Puniceicoccus vermicola: one gene and its partner. The protein of the gene in region 2 binds, or shares a complex with, the protein of the main gene of each other region. Links are inferred from orthologs where the notes say so. Each region holds a gene or a part of one and is shown on either strand. Other genes may lie near its edges.

Evidence for each region.
Region 1: the proteins of secY (region 2) and secA are in contact, whole or in part, in a crystal structure (PDB 3DIN), measured with the Thermotoga maritima proteins. The link is inferred for Puniceicoccus vermicola from one-to-one orthologs. Residues at the interface, in WP_004081795.1 of Thermotoga maritima: Glu108, Gly109, Glu110, Glu111, Ala236, Glu237, Arg238, Arg239, Ile240, Thr241, Ile242, Gln243, Tyr244, Ala245, Arg246, Arg247, Val248, Thr249, Gly250, Arg251, Arg252, Val253, Tyr254, Gly256, Ala257, Ser258, Thr259, Tyr260, Leu261, Pro262; in WP_004082002.1 of Thermotoga maritima: Glu261, Ala262, Arg263, Lys300, Ala301, Arg302, Thr303, Ile304, Ile305, Leu323, Tyr324, Asp325, Pro326, Val329, Ser330, Tyr333, Ile336, Lys340, Phe345, Val349, Glu363, Phe364, Tyr374, Ser375, Gly376, Gly377, Glu393, Ile395, Thr482, Ser483.

The regions. Positions count from the first base shown.
Region 1 is NZ_JACHVA010000086.1:35,635-39,529, forward strand. The notes cover bases 93-3,671. They hold secA (preprotein translocase subunit SecA), read right to left. Parts: upstream 3,323-3,671; coding sequence 293-3,322; downstream 93-292. Other genes in these bases: H5P30_RS11220 (translation initiation factor), read right to left, coding at 93-281; H5P30_RS11230 (UDP-glucuronic acid decarboxylase family protein), read right to left, coding at 3,352-3,671. Also shown: more of H5P30_RS11220, read right to left, coding at 1-92; more of H5P30_RS11230, read right to left, coding at 3,672-3,895. UniProt on the Escherichia coli protein: Required for protein export, interacts with the SecYEG preprotein conducting channel.
Region 2 is NZ_JACHVA010000126.1:17,641-20,861, forward strand. The notes cover bases 152-3,056. They hold secY (preprotein translocase subunit SecY), read left to right. Parts: upstream 152-800; coding sequence 801-2,312; downstream 2,313-3,056. Other genes in these bases: rpsE (30S ribosomal protein S5), read left to right, coding at 152-285; rplO (50S ribosomal protein L15), read left to right, coding at 307-753; map (type I methionyl aminopeptidase), read left to right, coding at 2,326-3,056. In the rest of the region: more of rpsE, read left to right, coding at 1-151; more of map, read left to right, coding at 3,057-3,078; H5P30_RS16050 (hypothetical protein), read right to left, coding at 3,188-3,221. UniProt on the Escherichia coli protein: The central subunit of the protein translocation channel SecYEG. Consists of two halves formed by TMs 1-5 and 6-10.

The DNA of each region.
Region 1 (3,895 bases), on a different replicon or contig from region 2:
AGTTTCTTTTTCAGCGTATGGAGAAGATCTTCCCGCGAATACCGATCCAAGGTGCGCAAGCCCCGCAAGGTGGTCACGGTCTTTCCCCCTTTCCCGGATTTCTCCCTCCGGATTTCCACCCGCATGCCCGGCTTTTTCTTCTTTTTGGGCTCAGCGGGAGACGGGGAGGGTGCTTGCGGCTCGACCTCCGGCAGGCCGGAGGAGTCTAAGCTTCCGAAGGGATTCTCATCGGCGAGAAATCCTTCGGATTCCGTCGAAATCTTCTGTTTCTTGCGCCCCATTCAATGGCTACTTATCGTTTGGCTTCCTGAACGAGTTCCCAGCCCTCGTGCTCGAGGAGGGGTTCGGCTTTCTTGAACTTCATTTCCCGCTCTTCCCCGTTCTTACGGATTTTCACGGTTTCGTTCCGGCCGATCTTCGGGATCTCGCGACGGATCGTGACCTTAGGAAGAGCCGGAGCTGCTTTCCGAGCAGTAGGTCTTGGTTGCCCGGCCTGGGCTGCCCGGGCTGCTTGCGCCAAAGTGGACTCGTCAGTATCGGAGGGACCTTGCACGGTGGCCGTTTTCTGGAGCCGTGCCAGCATTTGCTGGAAGGCCTGCATGTTGGTTGCGGTTCGGAATAGGCCGGTACAAATCTCGTTGCGGAGATTTTCCATCATCTCTTGGAAGTAGACGAAGGCTTCACTCTTGTACTCGTTGAGCGGGTCCTTTTGCCCATAGCTCCGAAGGCTGACGCTCCGGTTCAATTCTTCCATCTCGGTCAAGTGATCTTGCCAGAGACGGTCGATCGAGCGGATGACCACGTAACGTGCCAGACGCTTGAGTTCGTCTTCACCTTCGAGGCCGGCACGCTGCTCAAATGCTTCCCGGATGCGACGGACAATCTCTTTACCGAGTTCGTCGGTGTTGCTGAAATCCAATTCCTCGGATTTGAGCCCGACGGGGAAGTGGTAATTGACCCAATTGATAAAGGTCTCTGCTTCACCTGCGTCCGCATCTCCTTTGCTGCTCTCAGGGGTGACGACGGTGTCGAGGCGCTCGACAATCTCTTCCTCGACCATCTCGAAGGCGATCTCGGAGGGATTGTCGGAATGGATCGCACCATTGCGCAGTTCGTAAATGATCTCGCGCTGGTGGTTGAGAACATCGTCGAACTGGAGTCGGCGTTTCCGGATCGAGTAGTTGCGTTGCTCGATCTTTTTCTGGGCATTCTCAATCGACCAGTTAAGGGTCGAGTGGGAAAGTTCTTCTTCATCGCTGAGAGACTTCTCCAGAATGCGGGAGAGAGGACCTTGATTGGCGAACAATCGCATGAGGTCATCCTCCAGCGAAACAAAGAACTTGCTGGAGCCGGGATCTCCCTGACGGGCGCAACGTCCACGGAGCTGGCGGTCGATCCGGCGCGATTCGTGCCGTTCGGTGCCGATCACATAGAGGCCGCCTTTCTCCTTTACCCCTTCGCCGAGCTTGATGTCCGTACCGCGACCCGCCATGTTTGTGGCGATGGTTACGGCGCCGGGACGCCCTGCCTGAGAGACGATCTCCGCTTCTTGTTCGTGGAATTTCGCATTCAACACGCTGTGCGGGATCGCTGCTCTCTTGAGCATCCGGCTGAGAACTTCGGAAGCTTCCACCGAGGCCGTTCCCACGAGGACCGGCTGTCCCTTCTTGTGCGCGGCTTCGACTTCCTTGATGACCGCATTGTATTTGGCGCGCCGCGACTTGTAGACGACGTCGTTGATGTCGCTGCGCTGGCAGGGGAGGTGAGTCGGGATGACCATGACGTCGGCCCGATAGATTTCGTGAAACTCACTGGCTTCGGTCTCGGCCGTCCCCGTCATGCCGCTCAACTTGTTGTAGAGACGGAAGTAGTTCTGGAGGGTAACCGAAGCGTAGGTCTTCGTTTCCTTCTCAATCTTCACTCCTTCTTTCGCCTCGACAGCGGCGTGAAGCCCATCGCTCCAACGACGGCCAGCCATCAAACGTCCGGTGTTCTCGTCAACGATCATTACCTTTCCGTCTTGAACGACGTACTCAGTATCCTTTTCGTAAAGACAATAGGCCCGCAAAAGTTGACTGATGCAGTGCATCTCTTCGCTGGCTTTCTCAAACTTCTTCTGCGCAGCCTCCTTGGCCTCGCGCTTACCATTGTCGTCGAGTTCCTTATTCGCCTCGATCTCCATGAACATCATGGGCAGGTCGGGCAGGACAAAGGCATCCGGTTCATCCGGGTGAAGAAGGTTGCGTCCTTTTTCGGTCAGATCCGCTTGGTGTTGTTTCTCGTCGATAACGAAGAACAACTCCTCCTTCAGGTGATACCGGCGGGTCTTGTTCATGTCGTTGTTCATTTCGAGATCGAACTTCTCGAAACGCTTACGAATAGCCGGATTTTCCATCAAGCGCATGAACTGCTTGTTCTTCGGCGCACCTTCGTGGACGAGGAAAAGCTTGGAAATGGTTTCATCGGAGGTGTCTCCGGCATCGATCCGCTTCTTTGCGTCCGAGACGAGCTCATTGCAGAGTCGTTGTTGGGCGCGGGCGAGCTGCTGAATTCCGGGTTTGAGCTCGTTGAAGGGCATTTGTCGGTCTTCCTGCGAAGGACCTGAAATGATCAACGGAGTACGGGCCTCATCGATGAGAATGGAGTCCGCTTCATCGATAATGCAGAAGAAGTGTTCCCGCTGGACCTGATCCTCTTTGCGGGTGGCCATGCCATTGTCGCGGAGATAATCGAATCCAAACTCGGAAGCGGTTCCGTAGGTAATATCGCTGCCGTAAGCTGCGCGACGGGTCGTCGGGTCCATCCCGTTTTGGAGGCATCCGCAGGTGAGGCCGAGGAAGTTGTAGAGATGCCCCATCCACTCGGAGTCACGACGGGCGAGGTAATCATTGACGGTAGCCAGCTGACAATTCTTGCCGCTGATGGCGTTCAGGTAGAGGGGGAGGGTAGCGGTGAGCGTCTTTCCTTCCCCCGTGGCCATTTCGCAGATGTAGCCGCGGTGCATGGCAATGCCGCCCATCAGCTGGACATCGAAATGGACCATTTCCCATTTCTGCTCGTGGCCGCACACATCGACAACATTCCCACAGAGGCGCCGGGCGCCATTCTTCACCGTCGCAAAGGCTTCGGGAAGGAGGTCGTCCAAGGATTCACCGTCCTGGTGGCGTTGTTTTAGTTCTGCGGTCTTGGCCTGCAGTTGCTCGTCGGTGAGCGACTGATATTCGGTCTCCAGAGAGTTGATCCGGTTGATGAGGACCTGGCTCTTTCTTCTAAATTTTCGATAATGGCGACCCGCCAATGATTTGAATACGAGTGAAATCATAAAAAGGTTTTTTTGATTGGATCGCTTCCTTAGGACTCTTCGGAAAGAAGGTCCCGGAAGTAGGCGATAGTCTTTTCCAGACCTTCGCGAAGTTGAACTTTGGGCTCCCAGCCCAATTTCTCACGGGCGACATCGATGATCGGCTGGCGTTGCATCGGGTCGTCGGCGGGAAGGGGTTGCTGGATCAATTTCGACTGGCATCCGGTCAATTCGATAACCAGTTCCGCCAGTTCCCGAATGGTAAACTCATTGGGATTGCCGATGTTGACCGGCCCGGTGATCTCGTCCTGATCCATCAGGCGGAGGAATCCTTCGATCAGGTCGTCTACGTAGCAGAAAGAACGAGTCTGTTGTCCGTCACCGTAAATGGTGATGTCTTGGCCCTGTAGAGCTTGGACAATGAAGTTGGAGACCACCCGACCGTCGTTCGGGAGCATCCGAGGTCCGTAGGTGTTGAAAATCCGTACGACGCGGATTTCGACGCCGTTCTGACGGTGGTAGTCAAAGAACAGGGTCTCGGCGCAGCGCTTGCCCTCATCGTAACAGGCGCGGGGACCGATCGGGTTGACGTTC
Region 2 (3,221 bases):
CACATGCAACCGATCCAACTCAAGGGTGACACCATTCCTCATCCGGTCATGGGTGAAGCCGATGGAGGCCAAGTCCTCCTCCGCCCGGCCAGTGAGGGTACCGGTATTATCGCCGGTGGTGGGGTCCGCGCCGTTCTCGAAGCCTCTGGCATCAAGAATGTTCTTTCTAAATCACTCGGATCCAACAATCAGCTCGCCATGGTCAACGCGACCATGGAAGGTCTGCTTCGACTCCGCACGGCTGAAAGCCGTAAGGAACTGCACGAAGCACCGGCAGGAGTCTGATTCTAACGGAGACTACATATAATGCGACTGCACGAATTGATTAACAGCAACGGTTCCAACCGTCCGAAGCGCCGCCTGGGTAAGGGTGAGGGCAACGGTCATGGAAAAACTTGCGGACGTGGACACAAGGGAAGCAAATCCCGCTCCGGTTACAGCATTCAGCCCGGCTTCGAAGGTGGGCAGATGCCGATGTATCGCCGCCTCCCGCACCGTGGATTCAGCAATTTCAAGTTCCACAAGGGTTATGCGATCGTCAACCTTGGCGACCTCGAGCGCTTGGCCGACGACGTGAAGGAAGTAAATCGTGAGGTTCTGGTGAAGGCCGGTCTCGTTCGCGACAACTCTCTTCCGCTCAAGGTTCTTGGCAATGGCGAGATCAAGTCCGCTCTCAAGGTGAGCGCTGCGGCTTTCTCCGCTTCGGCCAAGTCCAAGATTGAGGCCGCCGGTGGTGAAGCTCTGACCGATTGATATTGAAAACCTCCGCTCGCTGAGCGGATTGGAAGGTCCCCTGGAACATGTTGTCAGCCTTTACTAATTGTTTAAAGATCCCGGAACTGCGCCAGAGGATTTTCTTCACTCTCGCGCTGCTTTTCATCGCCCGTGTCGGGGCCAATATCCCTCTGCCGGGTATTGACCCTGGGCCGATCAAAGCCTTCTTCGCAGACCAAGCGTCTGCGGGTGGAGGCTTGATTGGGTTCTACAACATGTTCACCGGGGGCGCGCTTCTCAATGGCGCGATCTTCGCGTTGGGAGTGATGCCTTACATTAGTGCCTCCATCATCATGCAGTTGATGGGGGCGGTTTTCCCGGCCTTGGCCCGCCTTCAGCAGGAAGGGGAGGTCGGTCGCCAGAAGATCAGTCAGTATACGCGCTACCTGACCATCGTTATTTGTGTGGTCCAGGCTGTACTGCTGATTACCGCGTTGGAGAAAAACCCGGCTACATTGATCGGGCAGAACTTCAATCCGGCGATTTATGGGAGTATCGTCATTTCGGGCCACTTATGGTTCCTGATCTCCGCAACGGTCATTTTGACCTGCGGAACGGTGATCTTGATGTGGCTCGGTGAGCAGATTACCCAGCGCGGAATCGGGAATGGGATTTCCCTTTTGATTACGGTCGGGATTATTGCCGACCTTCCGGGGGCCGTGATTACGGCTTTCCGTATGTTCAACGCTCCTCCGGGGAGTGAGACGGCTAACCTGGGTCTGCCGCACGCCATTTTGATGATCGTCCTTCTTCTCGCGGTGACCGCGGGGATCGTGGCCGTGACTCAGGCACAACGAAAGATTCCGGTCCAATACGCAAAGCGCGTTGTGGGCCGTAAGGTCTATGGAGGACAGAATTCCTTCCTGCCCCTCAAGGTTAACTATTCCGGAGTGATGCCGGTTATTTTCGCCAGTGCGATCCTTCTTTTCCCTGCACAGATTTTGCAGACGTTGGAAGGTGCCACCGGAATGACTTTCTTCGGGGATATGGCAAGTTTCCTCGCCCGTGGTACTTGGTTCTACTACCTGACTTACGGGATGTTGATTCTCGTCTTCAGCTATTTCTGGGTTTCGCTGATGTTCAAGCCGATTCAGATTGCCGATGACCTGAAGAAAAATGGTGGGTTTATTCCCGGTGTTCGTCCCGGCGAGCCTACGGCCCGCTTCCTTGACTTCGTGATGACGCGCCTGACTTTGGCTGGAGCTTTGTTCCTGACCATTATCGCCGTCTTCCCGGACCTTCTCCTGTTTGTCTATCGGGTTCCCGGTAATGTCGCCGTTTTCTTCGGTGGCACCGGAATGCTGATTACCGTAGGGGTCGTTCTCGACACCATGCGTCAAGTGGAGACTTTCCTCCTGCAGCGTCACTACGACGGTTTCCTCAAGAAGGGCCGTATCCGCGGTCGCAGCCAGCAGGCACGTAATCGTCAAATGATGGAATCCCTCGAGATTCGCGATTTCTGGCGGGTCTGGCGTCCACTTTTGATTCTATCGTCCCTTCTTTTCATCCTGGGCTTTGTCGCCTGGTTGATCCGCTAACACACTTCGCGCGGTGCTTTCCGAAAAAGAAATCCCAGTCCTCCGGGAGGCTTGCCAAATCGCGGCCCGAGTTCTCGAAGAGATGTGTGAATTCGTCGAGGCGGGGATGAATACCTACGACCTCGACCAGTTCGGAAAAAAACGACTTGCGGAGTATGGTGCGGAGAGCGCCTGCTACCAGTATAGGGTGCGCGATCTCGTCTTTCCTTCCCACACCTGTCTCTCGGTCAATGATGAGATCGTCCATGGCATTGGGCGGTTGGATAGGCAGATCAGTGAAGGGGATATCATTGCAGTCGACGTCTGTGTTCGGTATCGCGGCATGATCGGCGATAACGCCCGCACGGTTCTGATCGGGAAGGGCAAACCGGAAGACGAGAAACTCTTGGCGGTCACCCGCACCGCTTTGGAGCGAGGCATTGCCGAGGCGATAGTCGGGAATCGGGTCGGAGAAATTTCCCACGCGGTTCAGACCTACGTCGAAAAGAACGGCTTCAGCGTGGTTCGCGATTTTGTCGGCCATGGCGTCGGTGAGAGTATGCACGAAGAGCCGCAGATCCCCAATTTCGGGCGTCGCCGCTCGGGTCCCAAGCTCGTTCCAGGAATGGCTTTGGCGATTGAGCCGATGGTCAACGCAGGCACTCACAAAGTGGAGATGCTCGGTGATGGATGGACGGCGGTGACCAAGGATCGTAAGCGTTCCGCCCATTTTGAGCACACCGTCCTCGTCACTCCGGAAGGTCCGGAGATTTTGACGGTCGCCTAACGCGGCGATTCTTCTTGGTCTTTGCCCGAGACTAGCGGGCGTCGGAAGGGGCCTGCTTGAGGCCTCCCTCTTTCCTTGTCAGTCTCCCTCTCGATCGTGGGCCGGTTGATCAGTATTGGAGATTCAGACCGGCAAAAAGCTGC